Regions from separate parts of the Rhizobium sp. WSM409 genome, predicted to be linked through region 2. Evidence: predicted binding sites of a transcription regulator. Region 2 holds the regulator's gene; each other region holds the start of a gene.

Region 1 (7,998 bases), on a different replicon from region 2:
AGCCGCTTGTCGCGTCCATCCGCACTGGTTGCATAGAGATCGGCGACAGCGGAGCTGCGATCGTAGGAAACCAGGAATTGGTTGTCTGCGGCGTGTCGAGGGTCGACGATCACCTGCCACGTTTGGAAATCTCGTGGAGTAACGTCGGTGCGTGCCCCGGGTCGCCTGGGATCTACTTCCCACAGACGGTCTTTCTCGGTGAGAACCAAAAGGTCAGCGTATTGCCGCCAGCCAAAGTGGGAAAGGGCACCTTTGAACGTGGCGATGATGTTGAGTTCTCCGCCGGAAAATTCTCCGACGAAGACGGCGCGAGCGCCGCGTTTGGAGCCCCACCATGCGATGAGGGCGCCGTCGAAACTTGGTTCGTATCCCCACGTGGCACGTCTATCGGCGTAAAATCGGCTACTGGAAAGCAAGCATTTCCCTCACTCGTCCACTCTGAGGCACGGTCGACGGAACCTCACTCTTGAAGCGGAACCTAGTGTCGGGCGGGGAATGGTCCAGAGGCAGCACGCCGCGAGAGCCGCCCCCTGAAGATCAGGGCGCGGCGAATGCCATGCTTTCAATAGCGCTCCGGCACGAGCATTTCAGGCGGAACCGGCGCCCTGTTGTAATCGGCGTGACGGATGCGGTCCGGCAACTGGATCTCGGGTTTTGGAACATCCTCGTAAGGGATCTGCTCGAGAAGATGGGCGATGCAATTCAAACGCGCCCGTTTCTTGTCTACCGCCTGCACCACCCACCAAGGTGCATCCTCCGTGTGTGTCCGCGCCAGCATCTCTTCCTTGGCTTTGGTGTATTCCTCCCAATGGACCCGGCTTTCCATATCCATCGGTGAGAGCTTCCATTGCTTCAGCGGATCGTGGATACGCATCTTGAAGCGAAATTCCTGCTCCTCGTCGGTGATCGAAAACCAGTATTTGATCAACACGATACCAGAACGGACCAGCATCCGCTCGAATTCAGGCACCGAGCGGAAGAACTCCTCGAGTTCTTCGTCGGTGCAGAAACCCATCACGCGCTCGACACCGGCGCGATTGTACCAGCTTCGGTCGAAGAGGACCATTTCGCCACCGGTCGGAAGATGCGGGACATAACGCTGAAAATACCATTGATGGCGTTCCCGCTCTGTAGGAGCGGGCAGCGCGACCGTCCGGCAGACGCGCGGATTGAGCCGCTGGGTCACGCGCTTTATCGCGCCTCCCTTTCCGGCCGAATCCCGGCCTTCGAAAAGCACAACCACCTTCAGCTTCTTGTGCTGAACCCAATCCTGCAGCCGCACCAGTTCGTGCTGTAGACGGAAAAGTTCCCGGAAGTAGATCTTTCGCTCGAGCGTCTGCTCTGCCGGTTCCGACATTCCTTCGGCGACCAGATCGTCGAGCCGGTCTTCCTCCATCTGCATTTCCAGCTCTTCATCGAAGCTGTCGGCGATTTCGGCCTTTATACGGCTGAGTTGGTCCTGAGGTGTCTGAGACATGGGCTTTCCCTTCCTGCTTTTTTTGACAGGAGCATGTCACTGCGAAGTTTGTGTGACGGTTCAGGTACGGAAAGCTGGATGTCCTACGCCACGGCCTTGACGGCGATGTCTCACTTCCCGGTCTGGCGCCAACGCGCGGCAGCCTGCTTCATCAGCTTGGCGTATTCCACCTCCGTGGCATCATCCAACGGGAACATGCACTCGATCCTCAATTCCTGGGTCGTTATCGTCTGCGCAGTGCCAACTGTGGTCACCAGCGAGAAGAAGCTCAGAACCTGCCCGTCCTTGACGAAGGACAAGGGGATGACGGGTGTGCTGTCCGCTGTCGTCGAGACCTTCCAGGCACTGTCCACATCCGGATAGGCGAGGAGCGCATCGATCAGCGCCTTCGTGTGCATGTCAATGACGCGGCCCACGGACTCTCTGAATACCCGCGCCATCAGACTTTTTGCAGTTTCCTCCCAGTTTGGGATGAAGGGCCGCAAACCGGCCGGATCGAACATCAGATGCAGCAGATTGCGCGGTTTTTCCCGTGCCGCCATGTCAATGAAGTTATTGAAGAAGCCCTGCGTCGCGTCGTTCGTCATGACGACGTTCCAATACCGATCCATGACAACTGCCGGAAACGGCTCGTGCTGAACAAGCATGCGCCTTAACGCGTCCGTGACGCCTTTCATTTCAACATCGTCGATACCGCCTTCGGCGTAAATCGGGGCGTAACCGGCGGCGAGCAATAACGTATTGCGCTCTCGCAACGGCACATCAAGGGCGTCGGCGAGATGCAGCAGATTGTGGCGGCCGGGCGTGCTTCGGCCACTTTCGATGAAGCTGATCTGACGCTGCGATATGCCGGTGTCGAGTGAGAGATCCAGTTGGCTCTTGCCGCGCGTGTCGCGCCAGGCGCGCAACTGGATGCCAAGCTCGTTCGATACCGCGCTTGAATGACTGTGCGTCGAGCTCATCTTATAGCGATCTCCGTCTGTGCGGCTAATGGCCGGCGGGGGCAATAACGCTCCCGCCAGCTGCGATATCGATCAGAAAGCAACCGGGCCAACCGATCCGTACCAGCGGCCAACTTTGGCCGGCTCTCGTTCATCCATATAGAAGAAGTGTGTCATCACCGGTTTGACAACCGGTTGAGCCTCGTCGTCGGGCGTCATTGTGACAGTCCCGCGAAAGATTTTCAGCGAGCCGCCGTCCCAATATTCCGCGACGTCGTGAAGCGCTGAGAAACCCGTGTCGATGAAGGCGCGCAGGTTCTCACGAATGGAGTCTCGCCCCTTCCAGTCGGCGACGCCCAGATTGCAGGTCGCATCCTGTGCCAGGCAGTCAAAGCCTCCGCCAAAGGTCTTGTCATCGATCTCCTTCCAGAAGGCCAACAGCCATTCAGGGGGTTCTCGTTTGGTAAAATTCATGGTCGTCATCGTCGTTCTCCTCGGCCGCTTTGTACGGGTGACGGCAGTTGAGCCATCGACATCGGTTGTCGGCCGCTTCTGTTGACAGGATTGTTCCTCCTGCAGGAAGGCCGTTCACTAATATCGCGGGACAGGGAATGCCCTCAATTACATCAGGTGTAATCAACGGGGCGAGAATGCGTCGTCCTTCAAATTCTCGGCAAAGAACGCACATCCGGACCTTTCATTCTGCACAAAGCGCTATTCGTAACTTTTGTTGTGTCGAATAACGGGATATGTTACCAATCGTGTCAGTGTCATGGAAATCACACGGGTATCGAAGGCCAAGGTTATGAATGATGTAGTCGATACGGTGGTGGTCGGCGGCGGGGCCGCGGGGCTCAGCGCCGCCCTTTTTTTGGGAAGAGCCGGCCGATCGACGCTTGTATTCGACGGCGGTAAATCGCGCATTTTCAGCGTTGAAGAGGTGCGGGAGCATCTGGGCTTCGACGGCATGCCGACAGCAGCGTTCATGGCGCAAGCGCGTGCGGAAGCCGTCCGTTACGGTGCGGACATCAGATCCGAGCACGTCCATTCCATCGTGCCTCGTGAGGACGGATTGTTCTGGGTCGAAGCCACGGGATCCAGAGTCGCAGCACGCACGATCGTCTTGGCAACGGGAGTGATAGACGACCTTCCACCACTGTCAGGCTTGCCGGAAGCGTGGGGGCGTGACGTGCGTGTCTGCCCCTGTTTTGACGGCTATGAAGTTCGAGGCAAGCGTTTCGTGGTGTTCGGATTGCCGGAACGCCTGGCGCATATGGCGTCCTGGGTCTGGATGTGGTCGCGTGATGTCACTATCGTCTCACGGCACAGGTTCAATGAAGCCGACGCGGAACGCTTGCGGCTTCTCGATATCAACATCATTCCGGACGAAATCACCGGGCTCGTCCATCGAGACGGCAAGCTTGTTGGCGTTTCGACGGCGAGCGGCGGCGGGGAAATCGCCTGCGATGCGACATGGATCGCGGCGGAGATTCGGGCTGCATCGGGCCTCGCCGCATCCCTCTGCGAGGTCGATGAGATCGGTCTCGCCAGGACCGACAAGGATGGCCGGACCAACAGGTCGGGCGTGTTTGCCGTTGGCAATGCGGATAATGCGGTCGCTCATCTTGCGCATGCATCTGCGGCAGGCACAGCTGTCGGTCCCGTGGTGACGATGTACCTCCTCGAACAGATCCTTGCCGAGCGCCGAAACACCAAAGCGGCGTGAACGATCTAGCAGTTCAGCCGTTGCGGGCGCCTACAGCCGTCCTGTCCGGTACTGGTCGACAAGATTCCGGCAGGCGCGGATCGTCAGGGCCATGACGGTGAGCGTGGTGCCGGCGATGCCGCTGCCGGGGAAGGCGCTGGCGTCGGTGACGATGAGGTTCGGGGCATCCCAGAGCTGATTATAGGGGTTGAGAACCGAAGCCTCACGGGTTTCGCCCATGCGCGCGCCGCCCGTCTCATGGATTGCCGCTCCCATGCACATGGTCTTGCGAAACCATTTGCGGAACATGAAGCGGCTGAAGACATCGGCTTCGGGAAATGCGCCCTTGCCCATCTCCTTGAGGCCGGTCGGCGAGCCGATGAATTCGAGGTCGCCGCCGACCTCCTTGATCAATGCGATCAGCGTTTCTTCCTGCCTTCTGAGCAGCGCCTGCTCCTCCTCCTGCATGACGCAGCGGATATGCGGCACGGGAATGTTCCAGGCATCCCTACGCCTGACATCGAGCGTGATGCGATTGTCGGCATAGGGCAGCATGCGGCCGAAGCCGAAGAAGGCGAGACGTGCATCCGTGTCCACGGAGACCGGCGCGCGGCCGACGCTTCCCTGGTAGTCGAAATCGCCGCGGGCCGCGTCGCTCTCGCCGAAGCGGGGAATGAAGATCCCGCCCGACGGATTATAGAACGGGTCGGTCGGCGCGGACTCGTCGGGCGCCCAACCCTTTGCCTTGGAGAAGGAGCCGAAGGCGAGGCATGGAAGCTGGTCCATGAAATAGCGGCCGAGAGCACCCGAACTGTTGCCGAGCCCATCAGGATGTTTCGCCGACGCCGAATTCAAGAGCAGCCGCACGCTCTCTATCGGCGAGGCCGAAAGCACCACCATCGCGGCGCGAACCGTCGATACCGCACCGGTGTTGCGATCGATATATTCGGCGCCGGTAGCGCGGCCGGTCTTCTCGTCCGTGGTGATGCGGCGAACGACGGCGTCGTAGCGGATGGTCAGCTCACCGGTCGCGTTTGCATCTCGCAGCGGTCGCGGCATCCGGTCGGCGTCAGGCGCGATGTAGCGCCAGGAGACGACGTGCCTCTCCGGCCAGCGGTTTTCGACCGCCTGCTTGAAGATCTGTTCGGCGGGCGTCAGGCTTGCCGGCTTCGCATAGATGCCATCCGGCAGCGTGGCCACGTTGTCCTTGTTGCCATAGAGCCCGAGATAGGCCTCGACCTCGTCGTAGAAAGGCGCCAACTCATCATAGGAGACCGGCCAGTCCACGCCCTTTCCGGCACGTGAGCGGATCTTGAAATCGTCGTCGGTCCAGCGCAGCAGCACCCGGCCGAAACTGTGGAGGCGCCCGCCGCCCTGGCGGCCGCGGATCCAGAGGAAGGGTTCGCCCTTCGGCGTCGTATAGGGGTTCTTGCGGTCGTTGACGAAGAAGTGGCTGAAGCGCTCGGTGAAAAACGCCGCGCGCGCCTGGATCGGCTGGCCCTTGAGAGTGGCCCGCGCACGCTCCCAGATATTGATGCTGCTTGCCGGCGCCTTCTTGCGGACGGGATCGAAATCCTTCGGTCCGACGGCGGGGCCGGCCTCGAGCAGCAGCACCGACAATCCCTGTGCCGTCAGTTCCTTTACCGCGAATGATCACCAGCGCATCATAGACGATCTCAGACATGTCTTTTCTAATCCTGTCCTTGAGCAATCCTCAAAACGGCACGAAAAGCGCCAGGAATTGCGGGGAAACAAAGGGGTGGCGCGTCACAGCCGCGATCCGTCAGTGCCGAAGAGGGACGCCTTGGCGATATCGAGCCCGGGAGCCACGGTATCGCCAGGCTCAAGCGTGACATCGCCCATCAGCCGGAGCGATAGGCTCTGGTCTGCCCAGTCGAACCAGACGACGGCGTCCGAACCCATCGGCTCGACGACGGAAACGCGGCCCGGAATGGTTGGCAGGCCGCTCGTGGCGCCATCGAGCACAAGGTGTTCCGGGCGAAAGCCGAGAGTAGCAGGCCCTTCTGCTGCGTCCGCTCGGAAGGAATAACCGGAGAGATCGACAGTGAACTCCTTGCTCCGGAAGAGCGGCGCGCCGTTGCCGGGCTCGATCCGGCCCTCGATGAAATTCATCGCCGGAGCGCCGATGAAGCCGGCAACGAAGAGATTGGCCGGGCGGCGGTAGATCTCGGCCGGCGAGGCGAGTTGCTGGATGACGCCGTCGCGCATGATGGCGATCCGGTCGGCCAGCGTCAGGGCCTCGACCTGGTCGTGGGTGACATAGATCATCGTATTGCCGAGGCGCTGGTGCAGCTTCTTGATCTCGACGCGCAATTCGTTGCGCAGCTTGGCATCGAGGTTCGACAGTGGTTCGTCGAACAGGAAGACATCGACTTCACGCACCAGCGCCCGGCCGATGGCGACGCGCTGGCGCTGGCCGCCGGAAAGCTCGGCCGGACGCCGGTCGAGCAGCTTGTCGAGTTGGAGAAGGGCGGCGGTGCGGGAAACACGGGCCTCGATTTCGGCCTTCGGCAGGCCGGCGACGCGAAGCCCGAAGGAGAGGTTCTTGCGGACCGACATACGCGGATAGAGCGCGTAGGACTGGAAGACCATGCCGATGCCGCGGTCCTTCGGCTCCTCCCAGCTGACGTTCCTGCCCGAGATCCAGACCTCGCCTGATGTGATGTCCTGGAGACCGGCAATGGCGTTCAGAAGCGTGGACTTGCCGCAGCCGGAAGGGCCGAGCAGCACCAGGAACTCTCGCGACGCGATGTCGATCGACATCTTCTCGATCACCGTATGGTCGCCGTAGGCGATCTTCAGGTCCTTGACGGAGACGGCAGATTGCATGGAAGTGTTACCCCTTGACTGCGCCGGCCGCGATGCCGCGCACGAACCAGCGGCCGGACAGGAAATAGATGGCGAGCGGAACGATGGCAGTGAGGATCGTCGCCGCCATGTTCACGTTGTAGGTCCGCTCGCCCATCGTGGTGTTGACGATATTGTTGAGTTGCACGGTCATCGGCAGGTTGTCGCGGCCGGCAAAGACGAGACCGAGCAGGAAGTCGTTCCAGATGCCGGTGAACTGCAGCATGGAGACCACCACGACCATCGGCACGGCAATCGGCAGCATGATCTCGAAAAAGATGCGCCAGAAGCCCGCGCCGTCGACGCGCGCCGCCTTGCAGAGCTCCTCCGGCACGCTGAGGAAATAGTTGCGGAAAAGAAGCGTCACCAGCGGCAGACCGAAGATGACATGCACGAGAATGATGCCAGCCAGCGAATTATAAAGGTCGATATTCGCCATCGCCCGGACCATCGGATAGAGGAAGATCTGGTAGGGGATGAGGCCGCCGGCCATCAGCAGGCCGAAGAGCAGGTTTGCCCCGCGCGGCCGCCAGAGCGACAGCGCATAGCCGTTGATGGCGCCGATGAAGACCGAGAGCGCGACCGAGGGGAGGGTGATCGCCACCGAATTCCAGAAGCCGCTGCGAATGCCGACGCAGACGGTTCCCATGCAGGCCCCCGACCAGGCGGTTGCCCAGGCAGAAAAATCGAGCGTCGCCGGCAGGGCAAAGATCTGGCCGAGCCGGATTTCGGGCATCGATTTCAGCGAGGTAACGACCATGGTGTAGAGCGGCAAAAGGAAGAAAAGCGCTGCGACGACAAGGAAGGCATAGAGGCCGATGCGCCCGGCGGTGATCTGTGCCGGCTTCGGGCCGTTCGGATGAAGACGTGCCATCACGCGGCTCCCTTGGCTTTGTCACGCATGTGCATGATGTAGCGGAACGGGGCGACTGCGATGATCACGCCGAGGACAAGCACCGTCGCGCCGGCTGTGGCGAGGCCGAGGTTCTGGCGCCCGAACAGATTGT
Region 2 (7,998 bases):
CGTCTTCGCTCTCGCCGTTGCCGGCGCCTTCTATGCGCTGCGTTCCATCGCTCCGCGCTTCCGCGCCCGCAACCGGGTCGAGCGCGTCATGCTCTGGGGCCTGCTGCTTGCCTCCTCGATCGCCATCCTGACGACGATCGGCATCGTCTTCTCCATGCTGTCGGAAGCCGCCCGCTTCTTTGCGGCCGTTCCCGCCATGGACTTCTTCTTCGGCACCGTCTGGGATCCACGCTTTGCCGGCGCCGGCAGCTCGTCCTTCGGCCAGTTCGGCTTGATCCCGCTGCTGCTCGGCACGATCTATATCGGTCTGGTCGCCATGCTGGTCGCCGTGCCGGTCGGCCTCTTTGCCGCCATCTACATGGCCGAATACGCCTCGCCGAAGCTGCGCGGCGTCGCCAAACCGCTCCTCGAAGTGCTCGCCGGCATTCCGACGATCGTCTACGGCTTCTTCGCGCTCGTCACCGTCGGCCCGTTCCTGCGCGATTTCTCTGCCCAGATCAGCGGCCTTCTGTCCGGCAACTACAGCAACTTCATCCAGGCGCAGAGCGTTCTGACGGCCGGCATCGTCATGGGCATCATGCTGATCCCTTACGTCTCCTCGCTGTCGGACGACATCATCACCGCCGTGCCGCGGACCTTGCGTGACGGTTCGCTCGGTCTTGGTGCCACACGCTCCGAAACCATCAAGAAAGTGGTTTTGCCGGCCGCTCTTCCCGGCATTGTCGGCGCCTTGCTGATGACCGCCTCGCGCGCCATCGGCGAAACCATGATCGTCGTGCTGGCCGCCGGTGTCGCCGCCCGCATCCAGATCAACCCCTTCGAGCCGATGACGACGGTGACCGTCAAGATCGTCAACCAGCTGACCGGCGACCTTGAGTTCACCTCGCCGCAGACGCTGGTTGCCTTCGCCCTTGGCATCACCCTGTTCTGCATCACGCTTTGCCTCAATATCTATGCGCTCTACATCGTGCGCAAATACCGGGAGCAGTACGAATGACGGATATTGTTTCTCCCACATCAGGCGTCACCGTTTCCAAGGCGCCGGTGCGCCGCGATATCGGCATCAAGCGCCGCTATGCCGCCGAGCGCCGGTTCCAGGCCTATGGCATCGCCGCCATCACCTTCGGTCTCGTCTTCCTGTTCATCCTGCTGTGGACGGTGATCGGCAAGGGCTATACCGCCTTCCAGCAGACGGCGATCACCCTGCCGATCGAATTCTCCGAGAAGACGATCGACCCGAACAACAAGCGTGCGACCGACCCTTCGGTGTTGATCGCCGCCAATTATCCGGTTCTCCTGCGCGACGCGATCGTCAAGCAGCTGAACGTCAATGCCGCGAGCCGTCCCGATGTGCGCGATGCATCCGCCATGCTCTCCAAGGGTGCGCCGGTCCAGCTGCGCGACATGGTCGTCGCCGATCCGTCCATCATCGGCAAGACGGTCAATGTCACGGTGCTTGCCGACGCCAATGTCGACAGCGCCAACAAGGGCCAGATCGATCTGTCGGTCGATGAGAAGAACCGCAAGGTCAACGACAAGCAGGTCGGCTGGATGAACGAGTTGAAGGCGAGCGGCGCTCTCCACAAGCAGTTCAATACCGGCCTCTTCGTCAACGGCAATTCCAGCCGTCCGGAGGCCGCGGGCCTGGGCGTCGCCCTGATCGGCTCGCTCTACCTGATGCTGATCGTCCTCGTGCTTGCTCTGCCGATCGGCGTCGCCGCCTCGATCTATCTCGAGGAGTTCGCACCGAAGAACAAGCTGACGGACCTGATCGAGGTCAACATCAACAACCTCGCTGCGGTCCCCTCGATCGTCTACGGTCTGCTCGGTCTTTCCGTCTTCATCAACTTCATCGGCCTGCCGCGCTCGGCCTCGCTGGTCGGCGGCCTGGTGCTGACGCTGATGACCCTGCCGACGATCATCATCGCGACGCGCGCCGCCCTTCGCGCCGTGCCGCCGTCGATCCGCGCCGCGGCCCTCGGCCTCGGCGCTTCGAAGATGCAGATGGTGTTCCACCATGTTCTGCCGCTCGCCATGCCCGGCATCCTCACCGGCACGATCATCGGCCTGGCGCATGCGCTCGGCGAAACCGCGCCGCTGCTTCTGATCGGCATGGTCGCCTTCGTCGCCAACGCGCCGACGACACCGCTCGATCCCTCGACGGCTCTGCCCGTACAGGTCTATATGTGGGCCAACGAGGCCGAACGTGCCTTCGTTGAGCGTACTTCGGGTGCCATCATCGTCCTGCTCCTGTTCCTGATCGTCATGAACATGGGCGCCATCCTCTTGCGTCGTCGCTTCGAGCGCCGCTGGTAAACGGAGTTACAAGATCATGAACATGTTGACGGAAGCTGCAGTTGAAAAGGCGCTGGATCACAAGATGAGCAACGTCCCGTATAAGATGATCGGAAAGGATGTCTCGGTTTACTACGGCGAAAAGCGCGCGCTATTCGATGTGAACCTGAACATCCGCGAAAACACCGTAACCGCCCTGATCGGCCCGTCCGGCTGCGGCAAGTCGACCTTCCTGCGTAGCCTCAACCGCATGAACGACACGATCGACGGCTGCCGCGTCACCGGCAAGATCACGCTGGATACCGACGATATCTATGATCCCGATATCGACGTCGTCGAACTTCGTGCCCGCGTCGGCATGGTCTTCCAGAAGCCGAACCCGTTCCCGAAGACGATCTATGAAAACGTCTCCTATGGCCCGCGCATCCATGGCCTTGCCAAGTCGAAGGCCGATCTCGACCAGATCGTCGAGACCAGCCTGCAGCGCGCCGGTCTCTGGAACGAGGTCAAGGACCGCGTGCACGAATCCGGCACCGGCCTGTCGGGCGGTCAGCAGCAGCGCCTCTGCATTGCCCGTGCCGTCGCCGTCAGCCCGGAAGTCATCCTGATGGACGAGCCCTGCTCGGCGCTCGACCCGATCGCCACCGCCAAGGTCGAGGAGCTGATCCACGAGCTGCGCGAGAACTACACGATCGTCATCGTCACCCATTCCATGCAGCAGGCCGCGCGTGTTTCGCAGCGCACCGCCATGTTCCACCTCGGCAATCTCGTCGAGGAGAACGACACCGACAAGATGTTCACCAATCCCGACGATCCGCGCACCCAGGACTATATCATGGGTCGCTTCGGCTGATTTTGGCGTCACCAAGCCTTTCCGTTATTCGAGGATAAAGCCCCATGGCATCGACACATATTTATTCTGCCTATGATGATGATCTGAAGTTCCTGTCCAGGCGGATTTCCGAAATGGGCGGCCTGGCCGAGCAGATGGTCGCCGAAGCCGTACGGGCGCTCGTCAACGGCGATACCGCGCTGGCGCAGAAGGTCATCTCCGACGATGTGATCCTCGATCACGCCGAACGCGAAATCGGCGACAAGGCGATCGTCACCATCGCCCGCCGCCAGCCGATGGCCGCGGACCTGCGCGAAATCATGGGTTCGATCCGCATCGCCGCCGATCTCGAACGCGTCGGCGACCTCGGCAAGAACACTGCCAAGCGCGTCATCGCCGTCCAAAGCACCGGCGTTCCCCGCAAGCTCGCCCGCGGCCTCGAGCATCTGTCCGAGCTGGCGCTCGTCCAGCTCAAGGAAGTGCTCGACGTCTACACCAATCGTTCCGCCGACAAGGCGAATGCGATCCGCGAACGCGACAACGAGATCGACGCGATGTACACCTCGCTGTTCCGCGAGCTCCTGACCTACATGATGGAAGATCCGCGCAACATCACCAGCTGCACGCATCTTCTCTTCTGCGCCAAGAACATCGAGCGCATCGGCGACCACGCCACCAACATCGCCGAGACGATCTATTACATGACGACAGGCGCGCAGCCGGAAGGCGATCGGCCGAAGGACGACAGCGCCAACACCGTCGGCGCGGTCACCGAATAACTGCCCACACCCCGCCGCTTGCGTGCGCGCCCGTCCGGGCGCGCAAAGAGGTCGCAGCCAATTTTTAAATTTGCGCAGGATGCATTGCTTAAATCACCCTGGTTTAAGGATCATGCGCGAGGAGACCGACACGCATGATCCCGAGAGTTGCAGTTGTTGAAGACGAGGAAGCCCTCAGCGTGCTTCTTCGCTACAATCTCGAAGCGGAAGGCTTCGAGGTCGATACCATCCTTCGTGGCGACGAAGCCGAAATGCGGCTTCAGGAGCGCACGCCCGATCTTCTCATCCTTGATTGGATGCTGCCCGGCGTCTCCGGCATCGAGCTCTGCCGGCGCCTGCGCATGCGGCCGGAGACCGAGCGTCTGCCGATCATCATGCTGACGGCGCGCGGCGAAGAGAGCGAGCGTGTCCGCGGATTGTCGACGGGCGCCGACGATTATGTCGTCAAGCCCTTTTCGACCCCCGAACTCGTTGCCCGCGTCAAGGCGATGCTGCGTCGCGCCCGTCCCGAGGTGCTGTCGACGGTGCTGAAATGCGGTGACATCGAGCTCGACCGTGAGACCCATCGCGTCCATCGCAAGACCCGCGAAGTCCGCCTCGGCCCCACCGAATTCCGCCTGCTGGAATTCCTGATGTCGTCGCCGGGCCGGGTCTTCTCCCGCTCACAGCTGTTGGATGGTGTCTGGGGCCACGATATCTATGTCGACGAGCGCACCGTCGACGTCCATGTCGGCCGCCTGCGCAAGGCGCTGAATTTCTCCAACATGCAGGACGTCATCCGCACCGTCCGCGGCGCCGGTTATTCGATGGAAGCCTGAGGGCTTTCATCTGAGCCTGCTGAGCCCTGGCAAAACCCGCGACGTCATCCTCGGCCTTGTGCCGAGGATCTGCGCACGCCAAATGAAGTATTTGAAAATAAAGTTTTTTCCCTCAAGTAGTTGAGGTGATCAGATGCTCGGCACAAGGCCGAGCATGACGGAGGGAAACCTGAGCTTCCATCCGCGCATAAAAAAACGGGCCACTCGGCCCGTTTTCTGCATTCTAACGATGGTCAGCCCGTTCAGCTGGCCCGCGCCGCTGCCCGGCGGCGTTCATTCACCGGCTGGTAGGCAAGCTTCTGGTGATAACCGCAATAGGGCGAATTGTCGGGGGACTCGCAGCCGCAGAAATGGAAGTCATCCTTCAGCGGATCGCCGACCGGCCACTTGCAGGTGCGTTCGGTCAGTTCCGTCAGGCCGAGGCGGCGGGAAATCGGCACCACCACATTGCCTCTCGGCACGTATTCCATTTCCTCGATCGTTTCGATCTCGATCTCTTCCTTCAGCATCGTCGCGCCCTGCTGGCGGGTGACGGTGCGGGTGGTGATGCGAGAGGCGAAGTTCGGCGCGCGCGGCGCCGATGTATTGCGCTTCGGCGTTCGCGCCGCGGTGTTGGTGCCGCCGGCCTTGGCACGGCCGGGAAGGCACAGCCGGTGCACTTTACCGATGACCGCGTTTCGGCTGACACCGCCAAGTTGTGCCGCGATCTGGCTCGCGCTCAGTCCTTCGGCCCAAAGCTTCTTGAGTTTCTCGACCCGCTCGTCTGTCCAGTTCATGCCCTGTCTCCACCTTTTGCGTTGGTGATGGCAGAATCCCTCACCGTTGTCCCGGGAGCTCCGAAACAAGAAACGCTTGATCAATTTTGGTGACTAGTTCCGCCGCATGCAGTCTAGTAATTGATCTTTAACCTAGTGTGAGCCTGACTCCGTGACAAGAGTCGCATGAATCCGGATGAATCGAATTCGTAGTTTTCCCCAACTTGCTGTCCCTGCGTGGCATTTCTGCAATAATGCCTGTTGAAGACTGAAAATGCCGCTGTACACCTGTGCTGCATACGCTAAGGGCGCCGTTTTGTTGACATTGCAGCGCGAAAAGGAAATAGTGCCACTCGCCGCCGCAAGGCGGCATTTTTGATTTTTCGGGCCTGGTTTCCTTAGCCGGAGTCATTGCCCGGCAACTTTGATGGAGATCGCGCCATGGCTGAAGCCGCGCCGCTTTATGACACCTATTCTCGTGCCCCGCTGCGGTTCGAGCGAGGCGAGGGCGTATGGCTGATCACCGAAACTGGCGAGCGATATCTCGATTTCGGCGCCGGCGTCGCCGTCACCTCCGTCGGCCACAGCAATCCGCATGTGGTCGGCGCACTGAAGGAGCAGGCAGACAAGGTCTGGCACCTGTCGAACATCTATGAGATCCCCGGCCAGGAGCGTCTGGCAAAACGGCTGACGGACGCTACCTTCGCCGACAAGGTGTTCTTCACCAATTCGGGCGCCGAGGCGCTCGAATGCGCGATCAAGACGGCGCGCCGCTACCAGTTTTCCAAGGGCCATCCCGAGCGCTTCCATATCATCACCTTCGAAGGCGCCTTCCACGGACGGACGCTGGCGACGATCGCCGCCGGTGGCCAGGAAAAATATCTCGAAGGTTTCGGCCCCAAGGCGCCGGGTTTCGATCAGGTGGCTTTCGGCGACATCGAAGCGGTCCGCGCCGCGATCACCGATGCCACGGCTGGCATCCTCATCGAGCCGGTGCAGGGCGAGGGCGGCGTCCGTCCTGCCACGCCTGAGTTCATGAAGGCGCTTCGCCAGCTCTGCGACGAGAACGGCCTGCTGTTGATCCTCGACGAAGTCCAGACCGGCGTCGGCCGCACCGGCAAGCTCTTCGCCCATGAATGGTCGGGCGTCACCCCCGACATCATGGCTGTCGCCAAGGGCATCGGCGGCGGTTTCCCGCTCGGCGCCTGCCTTGCCACATCAGAGGCCGCCTCCGGCATGAAGGCCGGTACGCATGGCTCGACCTATGGCGGCAATCCGCTTGCCATGGCCGTCGGCAGCGCCGTGCTCGACATCATCCTTGCCGATGGCTTCCTCCAGCAGGTGCGCGACGTAGCACTTGTCTTCCGCCAGGGCCTCGCCTCGCTGAAGGATCGTTATCCCGATGTGATCGAGGACGTGCGCGGCGAAGGGCTTTTGCTCGGCATCAAGGCTGCCGTTCCCTCAGCCGAACTGCTGCAGGCGATCCGCGCCGCCCATCTGCTCGGCGTGCCTGCCGGCGACAATGTCATCCGCCTTCTTCCGCCGCTCGTGGTCACCGCCGAGGAAGCCCGCGAGGGCCTTTCCCGCGTCGAGCGCGCCGCCGAGAGCATTCGCGCCTCCAAGGTCAAGAAGACGGCTTGAAGAAATTGCCGCCTTCGGGCGCAGCACAGGTAAGAAGACGATATGAGCCCTAAACACTTCCTCGATCTTTCGGCGGTCACATCAGCCGATCTCAGAACGATCATGAACGATGCGCTCGCCCGCAAGCAGGCCTTCAAGGCGGGCCAGGGCGACAAGCCGCTCGCCGGCAAGATGCTGGCGATGATCTTCGAGAAGCCGTCGACGCGCACCCGCGTCTCCTTCGACGTCGGCATGCGCCAGCTCGGCGGCGAAACGCTGTTCCTGTCCGGCACCGAGATGCAGCTCGGCCGCGCCGAGACGATCGGCGACACCGCCAAGGTGCTGTCGCGTTATGTCGATGCGATCATGATCCGCACCACCGAGCATTCGCGGCTGGTCGAGCTGGCCCAGCATGCGACCGTGCCTGTCATCAATGCGCTGACGGATGACACCCATCCCTGCCAGATTATGGCCGATATCATGACCTTCGAAGAGCACCGCGGCCCGATCAAGGGCAAGACCATCGCCTGGACCGGCGACGGCAACAATGTGCTGCATTCGCTGGTCGAGGGTGCCGCCCGCTTCGGCTACCGCATGAACATGGCCGTGCCCCTTGGCTCGGAGCCCAAGGATCACTATCTGAACTGGGCCCGCAATGAGGGCGCCGAAATCATGCTTTGCCATGATGCCGACCGTGCGGTCGCCGGCGTCGATTGCGTGGTGACCGATACCTGGGTCTCCATGAATCAGGAACATCGGGCCCGGGGTCACAATGTCTTCCAGCCTTATCAGGTCAACGCGGCCTTGATGGCGAAAGCCGGCAATGATGCATTGTTCATGCATTGCCTGCCCGCTCATCGCGGTGAGGAAGTGACGGACGAAGTGATCGACGGTCCGCA
Region 3 (7,998 bases), 1.4 Mb from region 2:
GAACGGCGCCATATCGAACCCGGTGCGGATCGTTAGTCAGTCTTCTGTGTCCTCGCCCTCGTCGGTCAGATCCGCGACCGGGACCAGGAAAACGACGAACTCGTCCTCGATGGTCCGTTCGGGATCGTCGTCGAATTCATAGGCATGCTCGACTTCGCTTGCTTCCTCGGTGGTCGCCTTGCGCAGGCTCAGGGCCGCTTTGCGGTCCCAGAGAGGCTTGCCTTCGGATTCCAGGACGGTCAGATCGTCGCGAAAGTCTTCCGCCTCGAAGAAATGCGTCGCTTCCTCGTGATTTTCCGAGCGGAAACTGGCAACGGCGCGGCCGGCGATTTCAACAGTAAAGTAATCCATCCATCTCTCTCATTTTCATGCGGGCGTCAGTGCTGCCGCACGGTATTGGCGTGGCCGCGCCTGGCCGGTGGCCAATGCGCGAGGAAACTGGGCATTTCGAATGTCCAGGGTGACGTATTCTAGCAGATCTCATCCGGGCAATGGACGAAAAGATGCCAGAGTGGGGAAAGCTGGTTTCGTTCGGAAGGCACGGCAACAAAAAGCGGCCCGGTTTCCCGGGCCGCTAGCATGTCGATGCCTCAAGAGCGCTCAGATGAGCTTGGCGAAAGCGACTGCCGTGTCGGACATGCGGCTGGAGAAGCCCCACTCGTTGTCGTACCAGGACAGGACGCGCACGAAGTTGCCTTCCATGACCTTGGTCTGATCGGTCGCGAGGATCGAGGAGTGGCTGTCGTGGTTGAAGTCACGGGAGACGAGCGGCTCGTCGGTGTAGCCGAGGATGCCCTTCAGCTTGCCGTTGGCAGCAGCCATGATGGCTTCGTTGATTTCACCAACGCTGGTCGCCTTCTTGGCGACGAACTTGAAGTCGACGACGGAAACGTTCGGAGTCGGAACGCGGATCGAGGTGCCGTCGAGTTTACCCTTCAGATGCGGCAGAACGAGGCCGACTGCCTTGGCTGCACCCGTCGAGGTCGGGATCATGGAAAGGGCGGCCGCGCGGGCGCGATACAAGTCCTTGTGCATCGTGTCGAGCGTCGGCTGGTCGCCGGTGTAGGAGTGGATGGTCGTCATGAAGCCGTGGTCAATGCCGACGGCGTCGTCGAGAACCTTCACAACCGGCACCAGGCAGTTGGTGGTGCAGGACGCGTTGGAGATGACCAAGTGCTCCTTGGTGAGCTGATCATGGTTGACGCCGAAGACGACCGTCAGGTCAGCGCCGTCGGCGGGCGCCGAGACGATGACGCGCTTGGCGCCGGCCGTCAGGTGAGCGGCAGCCTTGTCGCGGGCGGTGAAGATGCCGGTGCATTCCATCGCGATGTCGACGCCGAGTTCGCGGTGCGGGAGGGTGGCCGGATCCTTGATCGCCGTGACCTTGATCGGCTTGCCGTTGCCGACGATGATCGAGTCACCCTCGACCTTCACCGTTGCCGGGAACCGGCCGTGGATCGAGTCATAGCGCAGCAGGTGGGCGTTGGTTTCAACCGGGCCGAGATCGTTGATGGCGACGACTTCGATGTCGGTGCGGCCGGATTCGACGATGGCGCGAAGGACGTTGCGGCCGATGCGGCCGAAACCGTTGATGGCAACCTTGACTGTCATGTTCATTCACTCCCGATAGAGTAGGGCCCGATAGTGAGGGCCTGGAATTGAGGAGATGGAGAGCGCCTCATGGCGCCCTCATTAAAGCTTTGCTTCCGCGGCTGCAACGACGGCGTCGGCGGTGATGCCGAAATGCTTATAAACTTCCTTGACCGGGCCGGAAGCGCCGAAGCTCTTCATGCCGATGAAGGTGCCTTCCGGTCCGATGAACGCATCCCAGCCTTCGCGAACGGCGGCTTCGACGGCGATCTTGACTGGCGAGTTGCCGAGGATTTCCTTGCGATAGGCTTCCGGCTGCTCGAAGAACAGTTCGGTGCAGGGAACCGATACGACGCGGACGGTGACGCCCTTGGCTTCGAGTGCCGTACGGGCTGCAACGGCGATTTCGACTTCGGAGCCGGAGGCGAAGATCGTCACCTTGGCGTCGGCATTGCCGGCGAGCACATAGGCACCCTGTTCGCACAGGTTCTTTTCGCTGTATTCGGTACGGGCTGCGAGCAGGTTCTGGCGCGTCAGAGCAAGGCCCGAAGGACGGTTGTGCGTCTTGATGGCGATCTGCCAGCATTCCGCCGTTTCCGTGGCGTCGGCCGGACGGAAGACCATCAGGTTCGGGATGGCGCGCAGGCCGGCGAGCTGTTCGACCGGCTGGTGCGTCGGGCCATCTTCGCCGACGCCGATCGAGTCATGCGTCAGGACGTGAATGACGCGGATGCCCATCAGCGAGGCGAGACGGATCGGCGGGCGGCAATAATCCGAGAAGATCAGGAAGCCGCCGCTGTAGGGGATGAGGCCGCCATGCAGCGCAATGCCGTTCATGGCAGACGCCATGCCATGCTCGCGAATGCCCCAATGCATGTAACGACCGGCGAAATCCGTCGGGGTGATCGAATGCATCTGGCTGGTCTTGGTGTTGTTCGACGGCGTCAGGTCGGCGGAGCCCCCGAGCGTTTCCGGTAGGAAGCCGTTGATGACCTCGAGCGCGTCTTCCGAGGCCTTGCGGGTCGCAACCGTCGGCTTGGTCTCGGCGAGCTTCTTCTTATATGCGCTGATCGCGGCGTCGAAGCCTTCCGGCAGCCCGCCTGCCATGCGGCGGGTGAACTCGGCCCTGGCCGGAGCCTTGGCGAGGCCGTCTTCCCAGCTCTTGACGAGGTCGACGGAGCGGGCGCCGGCAGCACGCCAGCTATCAAGCACGTCCGACGGGATGACGAAGGCTTCGGCTTCCCAGTTCAGCGCCTTGCGGGTGGCTGCGATTTCTTCGGCGCCGAGCGGGTTGCCGTGGACCTTGTGGGTGCCCTGCTTGTTCGGGGCGCCGAAGCCGATGATCGTCTTGCAGGCGATGAAGGTCGGGCGGTCGGACTTGTGAGCAGCTTCGATCGCGTCGGCGATCGCGGCCTGATCGTGACCGTCGATCTCGATCGTGTTCCAGTGTACGGCCTTGAAGCGGGCGATCTGATCGGTGGAATCCGACAGCGACACGGCGCCGTCGATGGTGATCGAGTTGTTGTCCCAAAACAGAACGAGCTTGTTGAGCTTCAGGTGGCCGGCGAGCGCGACGGCTTCGTGGCTGATGCCCTCCATCAGGCAGCCGTCGCCGCAGATAGCATAGGTATAGTGATCCTGGAGATCGGAGCCGAACTCCTCGCGCAGCTTGCGTTCGGCAATCGCCATGCCGACGGAATTGGCAATGCCCTGGCCGAGCGGACCGGTCGTCGTTTCGATGCCGGTGGCATGACCGTATTCCGGGTGGCCGGCGGTCTTCGAACCGAGCTGGCGGAACTGCTTCAGATCTTCGATCGTCATGTCAGGATAGCCGGTCAGATACAGCACCGAATAGAGCAGCATCGAGCCATGGCCGGCCGACAGCACGAAGCGATCGCGGTTCGGCCAGTGCGGCTTCTTCGGATCGAACTTCAGATATTTGGTGAACAGGACCGTTGCCACGTCGGCCATGCCCATCGGCATGCCCGGGTGGCCGGAGTTCGCCTTTTCAACGGCGTCCATGGCAAGAAAACGGATCGCATTCGCCATCCGGTCGTGTTGTTCGGGAGAGGTCATGGCTTTTCCGCAAGTTCCGGGTGTCGGGGGATGGCCTCGAGCCTCCAAGACCATCGAGTGAAAGCGGCAGAGACATAGCAGTTGGGACGGGCAAGTCAATAAATGGCAGGTCAAATCCGGGCGGGAAGCGGCGATTTTTGACATTTGATCACGCGATTGTACAAATGACGAAATCGATGTGTAAAACGCTCATCCACAGGATAGGCCGGTGGGCAAGTGACAGGATTTATTGACGGGCCGTTAGCGAGCTGCATATCCTTTTGAAATCGCAGGATCGGCGCGGCGTGCCGATTCGCGGATCCTGCGCGGGAATCGGAAAGACATGATGCCCACAGGCAAAACCATGGAAGCAGCGCTCAACGAATTGAGACAGGCGATATCGAGCCTCGAAAACGCCGTCGACATGCGCGTCGAACGGCAGCGCGAGCAGGGCGAGATCGAGGGCGAGGTGCGGCGTGTGCACGCCGACCGCTCGCGCCTGGCGCAGGAGCTCGACCAGGCCGAATTCCGCGCCAACCGGCTGGAAGAGGTTAATCGCGAGGTATCGCGGCGGCTGGTGACGGCCATGGAAACGATCCGCGCAGTTCTGGATCGCTGATAGGAAGAGTTTGGCATGGCGCAGGTGACGGTAACGATCGACGGCAAGGCCTATCGCATGGCCTGCGAGGAAGGGCAGGAGGATCACCTGACCGATCTCGCCACCCGTTTCGACCGCTATGTCGGCCATCTCAAGGATCAGTTCGGCGAAATCGGCGATCTGAGGATCACCGTCATGGCCGGCATCATGATCACGGACGAGATTGCCGAGTTGACGCGCCGCGTCGCCGGATTGGAGTCCGAGCTCGAGACGCTGCGCGGCAATCGCGATACGGTGCTTGCAGCCACCGCCCGGACCGAGGAAAATCTTGCCGCAGCGCTGAGCGAAGTGTCGAGCCGCATCCGCGGCATCACCGACAAGCTGAATGGCCGGTCCGCCCCCGAACTCAATTGATCCTAGAGCCTTTCCTGGTCAGATTGAAGCATTCTGTTGGCTCAAACGGAGTCGGATGGTCGACCGGCCGGCGCGTGTCGTAGCCCGGCTCTACGGCCAAGCCGGCCGGTCGATCAGCCGGCCCGTTTCAGCCAACCCGAAGGGCCGGGCATCTTTCCGCCAGGCCAAAGGCGATCGGCTCGGACGTACCAAGAGGTATGCCCTTCGCCAATCGCCTCTGCCCTGACGAAAACCTGCTCCGGCAGAATGCTTCAATCTGACCAGGAAAGGCTCTAATTAAATAGGGGCGGCCTTCCGTCGCCACTGGCGCGGCAGCGCAAACAACCTTATATATCGCCATGCGGTCTGCGCCTCTCGACAGGAACCACAATCCCTGGGGCCATACTCGATCCAAAGGGAGCTGTCCCTGGCCAGGCCCGTGGGCCTGGACACACGGCGCCCACCTACGTTTGTAGGCACCCAGGATCGTAAACATCCATCGGTGGTCGTGGATCGCACCCTTTCCTTCCATTTTCAGCGAAGACGCCGGATATGGCGGGCGAACGCGGGTTGCCCGTTCGCCCTTCTTCAGCGCGTCCGTTACTTCTTCAGACCTGGAAGGGTGACCTGGAAGACCTGGAACATTGTGTCGACGTCGGCACCGCCGTCGGCCTTGTAGGCGGCACCCACCTGGAAACCATCCTGCGTCAAAAAGTCGTTGTCATTGGCGACGAACAGGAAGTAGTCGTCCGGCAGGTTCGGGTTGAGAACGCTCGCCAGACCCATGGCTTCCCATTTTTCCGACAGATTGTTCTTGTCGTTCGGCGCGCCGTTGTGCAGGCCGAAGCGGGCGAGGTCGACCTTGTCGTTGAGGTCGATGAAGGGTATCAGCGTCGCCGGCGTCAGCGAGGGATCGATGACGCCCTTCGGCGCGATCGGCTTGCCGTCATCGAAATTGCTGCCGGCAATGTCGGTCGCGGCGGAAACGTCGACGATGTCGACCTTGCGGTAGAGCGAGGTGTCGCCCTTCAGGCCCTGGCCGTTGCCGCTGTCACGGGCGAGCATCAGGAAGGTCTTGTCGGACAGGGCGACGATTTCGCTCTCGGCGGCGATCATCGTCTTGTCCTTGGCGTCCTTGAAGACCGGCAGCGGCACGACATATTCGTGCATCAGTTTCAGGTGATCGGGATCGGCGGCGTCATAGATCAGCGCGCGGGTATTCTGCCGGGTCGAGCCGGAATCGCCGCCGTCCTGGCGGGCAGCCGATTGCAGCACAGCGATGATGAACTTACCATCAGGCGTCATCGCCATGCCTTCGAGACCCTGGTTGTTCTGGCGGCCGGTCTCCGGATCTTTCGGGTCCGGAGCGGAGGCGCCGGGGCCGGGATTGTTGGAGGCAAAGCTCAACGCGCCCTTGCGCATCGGCAAAAGCGCCTTCGGCGGCTGGGTGGCGGAGAGCAGGTGGCCGTCAGCGGAGAAGTGATAGATATAAGGACCATATTCGTCGCTGACGAACATGCTGCCGTCGGCCATGCGGATGATGGCTTCATTGTCGAGCGCGATCTTGCCGTTCGTCGCCTGCGGCAGCGGCGGAAAATCACCGGCAGCGGGGCGGACGCCGGATTCCGGGTCGAGACCGGTCATGTCGCCGCCCCTGTCGTCGACGAAGAGTGTGGAATCGACGAGCCTTGCGTCGACGCCCGACTGTTCCTTGCCAACCTCGGGTGCCGCACCCGGAGCGGTCGGCGTCAGGCCGATCGAGATGGTGTTCAGACGTGGCCGGTAATCAACGGTGCCGACGGCGTTGTAACCGCGGTCGGGCAACAGGTAGAGCGTGCCCTTGTAGCCGGCGCCGTCGCGGCTCCAGGCGGCGGGATCGATCGCCATGCCCGAGCCGGAACCGAAGGTCTCGCCGAATTTGTCACGCTGGTTGGCCGGAATGCGGCCGATGCCCACCAGGCCCTTGTTGACGAAGGTGAGGCCGCCGACGGTGGCGGAATTCTCGGCCATTGCGACGACTGGCACGGCGGCGGATGCCGCGAGAACCGCGGCGAAAAGCCGCGCTGTGTAAGGTCTGACATTCTTCATGGAAATACCCTCTCGGTCAAAAGCGCTCTCGAAACGGCTTCCGCCCGCAGGCTGGACACCGCTTCAAATGACACCCCGGCCTGGATTCGATTTCCCGATGGCGCAACACGCCCTGGATTTCGTCGCCCATATCCCCGGCAGACGGTCTATGACGGGATCGTGATATCTGGATGACACTTCTCAGCGAAAGCGTCATGCTGGAGAGGAAGTCGGGCTTTCGCGTGTCCGCATTGCAGCTCGCTGCTCTATCCGACCGGGTAAGGCCCTTCGGCGAAGACCTCATCGTGGTAGCCCTTGGAGCCGACATTCAGCGCCAAAGGGCTTCGCCACTCCCTGTTGTCGCGCAGGCAATCGAGCACGAAACGGAAATCATATCGCGGCTGCCAGCCGAGTTCCCGCCTTGCGCGTTCGTTGACATAGACACGGTCGAGCGAAGGAAACATCTTCCAGCCGCGTGATGCGTAAAGGGCGCCTGCACCCTGGAACAGTCGTTCGACGACGTGAGGCGCGTCGCGCCGGATCGCGGCGAGATCATTTGCCGAAAACGGCGTCGTGGCGGAGATGATGTAGCGGCCAAAGCCGATCGCCGGCGCCTTTTCGAGCGCCAGCAGATGGGCGCCGACCACGTCGCTGATATCGACGCGGCGGTGAAGAAGCTCATTGGCCTGGGCGTTCTCTGCCAAATAGCCGTTGCGAATGTCAGGATCGTCGTCATTTTCGGGAAAGAAACGCGAAGTCCTGAGAATGGCGACCGGCAGGCCGGATTTGCGGGCGAAGAGTTCGCACAGACCTTCGGCGGCGAGTTTCGTCACGCCGTAGATGTTTTTCGCGACGGGAAGCACGTCCTCGGTCACCCATGCCGCCGGTTCGCCGGCAGCCGGCGTCAATGCCGCACCGAAGGTGCTGGTGGTGCTGGTGAAGACGAAGCTTGCGACGCCTGCGGTGGTCGCCTCTTCGAGCAGGTGCAGAGTGCCGGCGATATTGGTGTCGAGGAAATCATAATTGCCGTGGGTCGCCACATGCGGTTTGTGCAGCGTCGCGGCATGGATGACGTGGCTGATGCCCGACATCACCTGGCGGACGAAGGCGCGATCACTGATCGAGCCGACCATGTCGGTAAAAGCCGAGGGCTTGATATCGATGCCGCGCACCCAGCGGCTTTCCGCCCTCAAGGTCTGCATCAGCGCCTCGCCGAGATGGCCGGCACTTCCCGTCACCAGTATCGTCATCACATCGTCTCCTGACCGTTCGGCGGCGGACGCTATAAAGACTAA

What was found. Region 2 encodes PhoB, which activates phosphate uptake and scavenging genes when phosphate is short. Its sites were predicted from a motif close to TGTCATNNANCTGTCAT; they were not measured.
Region 1: ppk2 (polyphosphate kinase 2) is a predicted target of PhoB. The motif match lies at 1,500-1,516, and genes of this name have one in related genera.
Region 3: AC25BC_RS17870 (esterase-like activity of phytase family protein) is a predicted target of PhoB. The motif match lies at 6,884-6,900, and genes of this name have one in related genera.

What each region holds. Positions count from the first base shown of each region.
Region 1 covers NZ_JBYGKP010000006.1:294,036-302,033, reverse strand. The annotation lists gene AC25BC_RS35800 (alpha/beta hydrolase family protein) at 1-416, opposite strand, end outside; gene ppk2 (polyphosphate kinase 2) at 563-1,477, opposite strand; gene AC25BC_RS35790 (helix-turn-helix domain-containing protein) at 1,588-2,439, opposite strand; gene AC25BC_RS35785 (nuclear transport factor 2 family protein) at 2,512-2,901, opposite strand; gene AC25BC_RS35780 (NAD(P)/FAD-dependent oxidoreductase) at 3,224-4,144, shown strand; partial or broken gene AC25BC_RS35775 (GMC oxidoreductase) at 4,175-5,807, opposite strand; gene AC25BC_RS35770 (ABC transporter ATP-binding protein) at 5,891-6,973, opposite strand; gene AC25BC_RS35765 (carbohydrate ABC transporter permease) at 6,981-7,865, opposite strand; gene AC25BC_RS35760 (carbohydrate ABC transporter permease) at 7,865-7,998, opposite strand, start outside.
Region 2 covers NZ_CM172794.1:181,875-189,872, forward strand. The annotation lists gene pstC (phosphate ABC transporter permease subunit PstC) at 1-997, shown strand, start outside; gene pstA (phosphate ABC transporter permease PstA) at 994-2,316, shown strand; gene pstB (phosphate ABC transporter ATP-binding protein PstB) at 2,333-3,148, shown strand; gene phoU (phosphate signaling complex protein PhoU) at 3,193-3,906, shown strand; gene phoB (phosphate regulon transcriptional regulator PhoB) at 4,041-4,724, shown strand; gene AC25BC_RS00940 (GcrA family cell cycle regulator) at 4,967-5,500, opposite strand; gene AC25BC_RS00945 (aspartate aminotransferase family protein) at 5,921-7,120, shown strand; gene argF (ornithine carbamoyltransferase) at 7,163-7,998, shown strand, end outside.
Region 3 covers NZ_CM172794.1:3,601,283-3,609,280, reverse strand. The annotation lists gene AC25BC_RS17900 (hypothetical protein) at 37-351, opposite strand; gene gap (type I glyceraldehyde-3-phosphate dehydrogenase) at 601-1,611, opposite strand; gene tkt (transketolase) at 1,693-3,666, opposite strand; gene AC25BC_RS17885 (DUF4164 domain-containing protein) at 3,989-4,264, shown strand; gene AC25BC_RS17880 (cell division protein ZapA) at 4,280-4,657, shown strand; RNA gene ssrS (6S RNA) at 4,997-5,155, shown strand; gene AC25BC_RS17870 (esterase-like activity of phytase family protein) at 5,237-6,724, opposite strand; gene AC25BC_RS17865 (NAD-dependent epimerase/dehydratase family protein) at 6,970-7,953, opposite strand.